DNA from 3 places in the Dietzia sp. PP-33 genome. Region 3 is predicted to be linked to each of the others. Evidence: predicted binding sites of a transcription regulator. Region 3 holds the regulator's gene; each other region holds the start of a gene.
The links. The regulator LexA, encoded in region 3, represses DNA repair genes until DNA is damaged. The targets are predictions, from matches to a motif close to CGAACANNTGTTCG.
Positions count from the first base shown of each region.

Region 1 (3,209 bases), on a different contig from region 3:
ACGCGGACACGTGGGAGGCACTGTTCGCTCCACGGTTCAGGCACTCCTGCCTCAACCGACTGCAGCTGCGCGACACCCGGCAGATGGTCGACCTGACGGACCAGGCCGGCTCCCTGCAGTTCGCCGGGACGCTCACGAACCCACTCGCGCTCGGCGACGCCGATGCCCCATCCGAGCCCGCGGATCGAGAAGAGCGTCCCGACCACGTCGCGAGAGAAACACGTGCGCGAATCACTCTTGTCGACGACGGGGTCGGGAGCGTGTCGTAACGTCACCGGAATGAACGGACGGGAACTCCAGAGGTGCGCGGCGATGCGTGCACGCGAACTGCCAGCGACGACCCTGGAGTTCCCCTTCGGTCCGGACGTCGACGTCTACAAGGTCCGCGGCAAGGTGTTCATGTTCCACACCGAGGTGGACGACGAGCGTCGCGTGGTGCTCAAGGCCCTACCCTCCGACAGTCTCGCGCTTCGCGATGCGCACGAGGACATCACGCCCGGCTACCACATGAACAAGCGTCACTGGATCTCACTGCACCCCGGCGGGGACCTCAGCCCGGACATGGTCGAGGAACTGGTCACCGAGTCCTACCGGCTGGTCGTGGCCGGGCTCCCGAGCGCACAGCGCCCGGTCGAACCACACGCCTTCGGGCGCAGCCAACGGTGAGACAGGGCGGTCAGTTCTGCGGGGACAGTGACGTCTCCTCGAGAGAGCCGAGCTCGTCACCGAGCGATCCCCCTACCGCCTCGGTGGCTGAGGCCGTGTCGACCTGGCCCTCGAGCGAGTCACCCACGAGGGGGACGCCACCGACGATCGCGCTGACGGAGCCGTCGACGTCGCCGTTCAGCAGGGAGTCGCCGGACTCGGCGACGGGGTTGACCACCATGCAGACGACCCCGACGGGGATCGGCAGGGGCACACCGGTCAGGCCGGCGGCAGCGCCGGCGACGGTACCCACGTTGCACGCGAGGGTGGCGACGGAACCGAGCGGACCCGAGGCGTATCCGGGCAGCGAGCCGGTCACCGAACCCGGCAGCAGCTCGCCTGCGGAGCCGAGGTAGTCGCCCTCGACATCGGATGAGCCGGACACCGATCCCGAGTCGAGCAGGTCGCCGCTCTGTGCTGCGGCGGTACCGGCCGAGGCCAGGATCAGCGACGCTGCCAGTGCTCCTACGAACGCGAGTGACTTGGACATGGGCGGCCTCCGAGCGGAAGTTGAGGGGCGGTCGCCCCTGAAGATAAGCGGAACATGAGTCCACCACATATCCGGGGTGAGTGGTGATCCGTTACCAACGGTCTCCGGGGCGAGGACCCAAATTGTGCACATTTCGTCCACCATCACCCTTGCTCGTTCGAATGTGTGTGCGTAATATAGAACACAGATTCGATGCAGGAGACGATCGGCGATGGGGGTGAGGGCATGAACGACGCGGCGGACAGTGCGCCGGGGGTCGGTGGGCATCCGTCGGCGCTGCGCGAGTTGACCGATGCCGCCCGCGATACCTGGGTCGCGGAGAATCGCGCCGCCGGGGCCCGCCTGGCCGCGTGTTACGAGTTGTTCCGCGAATGTGTGCGTCAGGACGAGGCCGGGGCGGGCGACGGTTCCCCGCCCGGGCACGCGGTGGTCGACCCGTTCGACGTGTGTGCCGGCTACGTGGTGGCGGCGATGCCCATCTCCGTCGGCCGGGCCGCCACCATGATCAGCCTCGCCGCGGACCTGACCGAGCGCTACCCCGCCGTCATGGCGGCCCTGGTGGCCGGCCGGATGGAACAGCGCGCCGCCGAACTGCTGGCCCGCCAGATGGCCACGGTCGACCCGGCCGTCCTGTCCCAGGTCCAACAGGAAGTCGTGGACGACTACCTCGCCGCCCTCGCCGCCGGTGAGCGCCTGGGCGCCCGGACGGTGCGCGAGTCCGTCGATGCGATCATCGCCCGCTACGACTCCGACGGCATCCGCCAACGCAAGGACGCGGCCGCCCGCGACCGCGGAGTCCACATCCGCAAGGGCGCCGAAGGCATGACCAACCTGTGGGCCACCCTGGCCTCGGACGAGGCCGCGGTCCTCGCCGAGGCCATCAACCAGCGCGCCGCCGAATTCGCGGATCCCGAACCCGCCGCCGCACCCGCCACGTCTGGAGCAACCAGCCCCGGAGCGGGTTCCCCCGCAGCCGGCAGGCGCGACCCCGACGCCGAGGCGGCGGACATGTCGAGCTACCCGTTGCCCGAACGCCGCGCCGACGCCCTGCTGTCTCTGGTGTGCGGAGATCTGGGCCGCGCCCGTGCCACCGGACTCACGCCGGACGAGCCACCCGCGCCACTGCGGCCGCGGGTGACGGTCTTCGCCCGCGGTAGAGGCCTCGAACCGCAGGTCGAGTTTCCCCGCACCGGTGAATCCGCGCTCCAGGCCCTGCTCGACATGCTCGCCACCAGCGACGGCGCCAGCCTCGAGCACGTCGATCCGGCACTCGGCGCCGCCGACGACGCCCGCCGCTCCCTGACCTACCGGCCGAGCGCCGAGTTGGCCCGCCGCATCCGCCTCCGGGACGGCACCTGCCGACACCCGGGCTGCACAGTCTCGGCCGAATACTGCGACATCGACCACTGTCGGCCCTTCGACCACTCCGACCCGCAGCGAGGCGGTCACACCACCGAGTGCAACCTGATGTGCTTGTGCCGGCGCCATCACCGGTTCAAGACCTTCTCCGGGTGGATCTACGACCTGGCGCCAGATGGCACCCTCGTCGTCGTCACGCCCGACGGCTCCACTCTGCTCACCAGACCCTCCGGGGCCCTGGCCGCGTACAGGCGCGAACAAGCCCGGACCGAACACCGCGCCTGGCAAGCCCAGCAGGCCCGGAGTCCCGAGCCCGGCACCGCGGACGGCGAAGTGCCGTCCGAGCCCACCTACTGGACCCGCCGCGCAGCCCGCCACCGCACAGAACGCGCCAACAAGAATCGCGCCACCACAGAACGCGCCCGCACCAGGCCACCCGCGAGCCGCTGGTGGAACCGCAACAAGCCGGTCATCAGCCGCGCCGAACAGCAAGTCCACCAACTCCTCGAGGAAATCCTCGACCCGCCACCGTTCTGAGTGAACGCGATCAGCTCGAACGCGCTCTCCTGCTCCATCAGCCGAGTGCCTTCCCGCTCGCCGGCGGACAGAATCGGGGAAGCTGGGTTCATGACCGGGATCCCGACCAGTCCTTCAG
Region 1 covers NZ_JAMYEI010000005.1:135,264-138,472, forward strand. Annotated here, with positions in the region: gene NJE57_RS10590 (GNAT family N-acetyltransferase) at 1-269, shown strand, start outside; gene NJE57_RS10595 (MmcQ/YjbR family DNA-binding protein) at 280-666, shown strand; gene NJE57_RS10600 (hypothetical protein) at 677-1,195, opposite strand; gene NJE57_RS10605 (HNH endonuclease signature motif containing protein) at 1,388-3,091, shown strand; gene NJE57_RS10610 (alkaline phosphatase family protein) at 3,182-3,209, shown strand, end outside.
Region 1: NJE57_RS10605 (HNH endonuclease signature motif containing protein) is a predicted target of LexA. The motif match lies at 1,354-1,367, and genes of this name have one in related genera.

Region 2 (3,209 bases), on a different contig from region 3:
CCTGGAGGAGACCAGATGCCCATCGCAACTCCCGAACAGTACAAGGACATGCTCGACCGGGCCCGCAACGAGGGCTTCGCCTACCCGGCGATCAACTGCACGTCCTCGGAGACCATCAACGCGGCCATCAAGGGCTTCGCCGACGCCGGTTCCGACGGCATCATCCAGTTCTCCACCGGTGGTTCCGAGTTCGGCTCCGGCCTGAACGTAAAGGACATGGTGACCGGTGCCGTCGCGCTCGCCGAGTTCGCGCACGTGGTGGCGGAGAAGTACGACGTCCTGGTGGCGCTGCACACCGACCACTGCCCCGAGGACAAGCTCGACGGGTTCGTCCGTCCGCTGATCGAGATCTCCCAGCAGCGCGTCGACGCCGGCCAGAACCCGCTCTTCCAGTCGCACATGTGGGACGGCTCGGCCACCCCGCTCGACCGCAACCTAGAGATCGCCCGCGAGCTCCTCGAGAAGACCGCCAACGCCAAGCAGATCCTCGAGATCGAGATCGGCGTCGTCGGCGGCGAGGAGGACGGTGTCGAGAACGAGATCAACGAGAAGCTCTACACCTCCCGCGAGGACTTCGAGGCCACCATCGACGCACTCGGTGCCGGTAACACCGGGCAGCGCTACCTGCTCGCGGCCACCTTCGGCAACGTCCACGGTGTCTACAAGCCGGGCAACGTCGTGCTGCGCCCCGAGGTGCTCAAGATGGGCCAGGAGGTCGCGGTGGAGAAGCTCGGGCTGAACCAGGGTGACCTGCCGTTCGACTTCGTCTTCCACGGCGGTTCGGGCTCGGCCAAGAGCGAGATCGAGGAGGCGCTGAGCTACGGCGTCATCAAGATGAACGTGGACACCGACACCCAGTACGCGTTCACCCGCCCGATCGCGGGGCAGATGTTCGCCAACTACGACAGCGTCCTCAAGATCGACGGCGACGTGGGCAACAAGAAGTTCTACGACCCGCGCTCGTACCTGAAGAAGGCCGAGCAGGCCATGTCCGAGCGCGTCGTCGAGGCGTGCAACGACCTCAAGTCGGCTGGCAAGTCCAAGGGCGCCTCTGCCTGAATAGGGTCTCCGGCCTGATCTGGCTCACGGCGACCCGGCGGGGTCGGTGCCACCAGCGGCGTCTCTCCTTCAGCGGAGGGGCGCCGCTGGTCGTGTGATCGTCAGGCGGACTGGGCGCGGTCGCCCAGAATTTCAACTCGAACTCTTGTGCTAGTACCTTGCCGCCGATAGAATGGATCATACGTTCGATTTATGGCGGGGGGTGCGGTGGTGGATCCGATGACGATGACGACGACGAGTTCGTTCGCATCCGGGCCGCTGCGTGCTGTGCCCGAGCCCTTGGGCACGCTCGGCACCGAGGCGCTGAGCGAGGTGGCGCGGTCGGCCACGCTGGCGCAGAACCTGGCCGCTGCCACCCGGTTGCAGGCCGCGCACCACCTCGTCGAGGCCATGGGGCGGCTCGACCGGGAGGCGCGGGGGTCGGACCCCGGTCGGCAGCCTGCCGAGCCCCGTCCCGCCTATGCCCGGCTCGACCCCGCCGACCGGGCTCGTGACCACCTGGCGGCGGCCATGTCCCTGACTGGGTGGCACGCCGCGCGTCTGGTGACCGCCGGCGTGCAGATCCACACGCGACTTCCGCTTCTGCGCAAGGCCGTCGAGCGGGGCCTGTTCCCCGAACAACTGGCCATCGACACCGCCTGCCGGCTGGCCGAGATCCCCGACAAGATCGTCGCGGGGGTGGAATCAGAGGTCATCGGCGCCCTGGCCAGGGACCTGGACGGGGGCCACCGGCCCAGCCGGGCGGCGCTGGACACCGCGGTCGACGCGGCGAGAGAACGCCACGATCCCCGGGCCGCCGAGGACGCAGTGGACGCCGCGGTCGAGCAGCGCACCGTTCGGTTCCGCCCTGCACGCAACGGCATGACCAGTATGTGGGCCTCGCTGCCCAGCGGAGACGCCGAGAAGCTGCGACGCCGGATCGAAGCCGCCGCCCGCGCAGCCTCCGAGGCAGGACATCCCCGCACTCGTGACCAGTTGCGAGCCGACGCCCTGTGCGCGCTCGGGGACCCGAACACCGACGACATCGGCACGGCTGTGCACGCCACGGAGGAGGCCGCCGACCGCGCCGACCGCGCCGACCGCGCCGACCGCGCAGATGGCGCAGATGGTGCCGCCACCGGCACGAACAGGCCGCGTCCCGGTGCGTCGTGGGGGACCGAACAGCCCATCCGGATCTCGATCATCGACAGCGTCGCCCAGGGCCTGCCCAACCGCGTCCAGTTCGTCAACGGCGCCTATTCGAGTTTCGACTGGCTGTGCGAAGAGTTGCTCTCCGGCGGCGACGCGAAAGTGCGGTTCGAACTGATCGACCCGCAGCCCGGCGCGCAGGACAAGCCGGACGCGGTGCTCAAGTACTTCATCACGCCGGCGCTGGCCGAGCGGATCCGGCTACGTGACGGGACCTGTCGCCACCCGGGATGCACCGTCGACGCCCACGACTGCGAGATCGATCATGTCATCGCGTTCGACCACCTGCGTCCTGAGCTGGGTGGCCCCACCGCCGAGTGGAACCTGATCTGCCTCTGTCGCAAGCACCACCGCGAGAAGACCTTCGGTCACTGCGCCTACCGGCCCGGGCCCCTCGGCGAACTGACCATCATCACCGAGACCGGACACGAACACCGCACCACCCCACACGGGCCGCTGGCCCAGGCGCGTGACCGGATCCTCGACCACCGATGGCGACAACACCTCGACCGCCTCATCGCCGATGACGGTCACATCACCAATCCGCCCGGCGCCGAGCGGGAAAGCGGCAGCGGCAGCGGGTCGGTTCGCCTGAGCGGCGCGTAGTCTTCCCGCGCGGCCCAGGGCGGCCCAGTGCGAGCGACCGGCGGCGAGTCAGCCGGGCTGATCACCCTGCGGGACCGCGCCCATACCGACACCGGGTTCGCACACCTTCCAGGCGCCGTCCTCGTCGAGCATCCGCACCTGCTCCGATCCGGAGCCGTCGGACTCGGACTCCACGGTGGCGATGGCCACATCGCCCTCGATATCGACCCCGGTGACCGTGAGATCCTGCGGGAACGACCCCGAGATGGACTCGCGCAACATCGCATCGAGGTCGGTGCCGGTCTGCTCTCCGGAGGCGGTGATGTTCTCGACCAGATCCTGCGGCACGCGGTTCTCGGCACAGAGGTGACTGTTGA
Region 2 covers NZ_JAMYEI010000002.1:145,558-148,766, reverse strand. Annotated here, with positions in the region: gene fbaA (class II fructose-bisphosphate aldolase) at 16-1,059, shown strand; gene NJE57_RS04825 (HNH endonuclease signature motif containing protein) at 1,279-2,853, shown strand; gene NJE57_RS04820 (hypothetical protein) at 2,902-3,209, opposite strand, start outside.
Region 2: NJE57_RS04825 (HNH endonuclease signature motif containing protein) is a predicted target of LexA. The motif match lies at 1,234-1,247, and genes of this name have one in related genera.

Region 3 (3,209 bases):
CGGCGGGTCGTCGGACTGTCGACCGAGCTGCAGGACGTCAACGACGCGGAGTACCGCCAGCTCCGCCTCGAGCGTGTCGTCCTGGTGGGCGTCTGGACCGAGGGTTCCGCCGCCCAGGCCGACGCCGCGATGGCCGAGCTGGCCCAACTCGCCGAGACCGCCGGTTCCGAGGTGTGTGACGCGATGATCCAGCGGCGGGACAAGCCCGACTCGGCCACCTACATCGGTTCGGGCAAGGCGAAGCTGCTCAAAGACGTGATCGACGCGACCGGTGCGGATACCGTCATCTGTGACGGCGAGCTCACGCCCGGGCAGCTGATCGCCCTCGAGAAGGCTGTCAACGTCAAGGTGATCGACCGCACCGCGTTGATCCTCGACATCTTCGCGCAGCACGCGACCAGTCGCGAGGGCAAGGCTCAGGTCTCCCTCGCACAGATGGAGTACCTGCTCCCGCGACTTCGCGGCTGGGGAGAGACCCTGTCCCGTCAGGCGGGCGGCCGGGCCGGGAGCAACGGGGGCGTCGGCCTCCGCGGTCCCGGTGAGACGAAGATCGAGACCGACCGTCGCCGCATCCGTGAGCGCATGGCGAAGCTGCGTCGCGAGATCAAGGGCATGAAGCAGGCCCGGGACACCAAGCGCCATCGCCGGCGCGCCACGCCCGTGCCCTCCATCGCGATCGCCGGCTACACGAACGCGGGAAAGTCGAGTCTGCTGAACCGCATCACCGGCGCAGGCGTACTCGTCCAGAACGCACTGTTCGCCACCCTCGATCCCACCACCCGGCGGGCCGAGCTGCCGGACGGACGGGCGGTGGTCTTCACCGACACGGTCGGGTTCGTCCGGCACCTTCCCACCCAACTCGTCGAGGCGTTCCGTTCGACGCTGGAGGAGGTCGTCGATTCCGAACTGCTCCTGCACGTGGTGGACGGATCGGACGCCTTCCCGTTGCGTCAGATCGAGGCCGTGCGCACGGTCATCAACGACGTCGTGGAGGAACAGAACGCCGAGAGTCCCCGCGAGCTCGTGGTGATCAACAAGATCGACGCGGCGGATCCGGTGGTGTTGACCGAACTGCACCACGCGCTGCCGGACGCGGTGTTCGTCTCGGCGACCACGGGGGAGGGTATCGACGAGTTGCTCGGCCGGATCACCCGGATCATCGCCTCCGGGGACACCGAGGTGACACTGGAGATTCCCTTCACACGTGGGGACGTGGTCTCCCGTGTCCATGCCGAGGGCGCGGTGGTGGACGAGCAGCACACGCAGCACGGGACGCGGATCGTCGTCCGGTTGCCCGTCTCCGTGGCGAGCGAGCTGGGGGAGTTCAGCTCCGGGGGCTCACACGACGGCGCCGCCTGATCCGGTCACACGGTCAGGCAGCGCCGTGGCAGCTCGGGGTCAGAGCTTGCGGAATACAGTGACGACCTTCCCCAGGATGGTCGCGTGCTCTCCGGGAATCGGGCTGAACGACGGGTTGTGGGGCAGTAGCCAGACGCCGCTCGGGTCCCTGCGGAACGTCTTGACGGTGGCCTCGCCGTCGATCATCGCGGCCACGATCTCGCCGTTGTCCGCCACGTTCTGACGGCGGACCACCACGTAGTCGCCGTCACAGATCGCTGCGTCGATCATCGATTCGCCGACAACCCTGAGCATGAACAGGTCACCGGACCCCACAAGATCGGACGGCAGGGGGAAGACCTCCTCCACCGCCTGCTCCGCCAGGATCGGCCCTCCGGCCGCGATCCGGCCGAGAACGGGGACGTACACGGGCTCGACCGCCCCGCTCGGCCGCGGCTCCTCGGGCGACGGGGCACGCCGACCCCGGGACCGCTGCCCCGGTACCCCGTGGACGTCGACGGCCCGAGGCTTGTGCGGATCACGCGTCAGGAAGCCCTTCTTCTCCAACGTCCGCAACTGGTGCGCGACGGACGAGGTCGACTGCAGCCCGACGGCGTCACCGATCTCCCGGATGCTCGGCGGGTAGCCCCTGTCCTTGACGGTGTCGTGGATGTGTAACAGGACGCTCTTCTGGCGAGGCGTCAGGGCCTCGAAGTCGGGCTTGGGCATGTGTGGGTCCCTTCGGCGAATGGGTGTTCGACGTCTTGATCTGTGTACACCCTACTGTGCGTGAGCGGCGTGCGCCACACAGGTGTTCGAAGAAAGTGCCGCCGAAATCTCGACTCTGTCGGACCCGCGTGATACAACTCTAGTCACGTTCGAGTTCGAACAGATGTGCACAGAGATGCACACGGGCGTGCGAACGCGGTTCGCACACCGTATCGAGTTGGGAGAGTTCATGTCCGTCCTGGAGATGCAGTCACCGTCGCGTCAGACGACACCGTGGAGTGAGGTCTGCGCCACCGAACACAGCCGGTCCTCCGCGAGCGGGCTCCGGCCCCGTGAGGATTCGCGTATCCATCCCGTCCCCCGCACCCTGGACCGGGGACGCCCTGCGACCACGCGATCGGTCGCCCCCGGCCGGCGGGTGCTCGTCCGTTCAGCATCCCCGGCGCAGGCCCGGTCATGCCGGGTCGAGGTGCAGCCTGCGTCCCCGGTGGTCGACGATGTGCCGACCTGGGCCCTGCTGGCGTGTGGAGTCGTCTTCGGCATCCTCATGCTGCTGGCGCTGGCCCTCCTCGGCGGGCCCGCCTACGCGTGACCGACCGGATCGCCTTCTAGAATGATCCAGGGACGGCGCCCCGTCGTCCCTGCATCGCCTCCGGCTCCGGCCGGGGGAGGCCTGCGGAACCGGTCGACGAATGGCGGAGCTGGAATGTACTGCCCGACATGCCACCACGAGGATTCCCGGGTTATCGACTCGCGGGCGGTCGACGACGGTCAGGCTATCCGCCGCCGACGCGAGTGCCCGGAGTGTGGGCACCGGTTCACCACCCTCGAGACCCCGTTGTTGACCGTGCTCAAGCGCAACGGCGTCACCGAGAGCTTCAGCCGCGACAAGGTGGTCCGCGGAGTGCGACGGGCGTGCCAGGGCCGGTCGGTGGACGAGGACGCCCTCAGACGTCTGGCGCAGCAGGTCGAGGACGTAGTCAGAGCCGGCGGCGCGTCGGAGGTCCCCGCCCACGAGATCGGGTTGGCGATCCTCGGACCCCTGCAGGACCTCGATGAGGTCGCCTATCTGCGGTTCGCCTCTGTGTACAAGCAGTTCAGCTCCGCCGCGGACTTCGAGAGCGAGATCATCGCGCTGCGTG
Region 3 covers NZ_JAMYEI010000001.1:300,151-303,359, reverse strand. Annotated here, with positions in the region: gene hflX (GTPase HflX) at 1-1,359, shown strand, start outside; gene lexA (transcriptional repressor LexA) at 1,399-2,067, opposite strand; gene NJE57_RS01480 (hypothetical protein) at 2,297-2,659, shown strand; gene nrdR (transcriptional regulator NrdR) at 2,774-3,209, shown strand, end outside.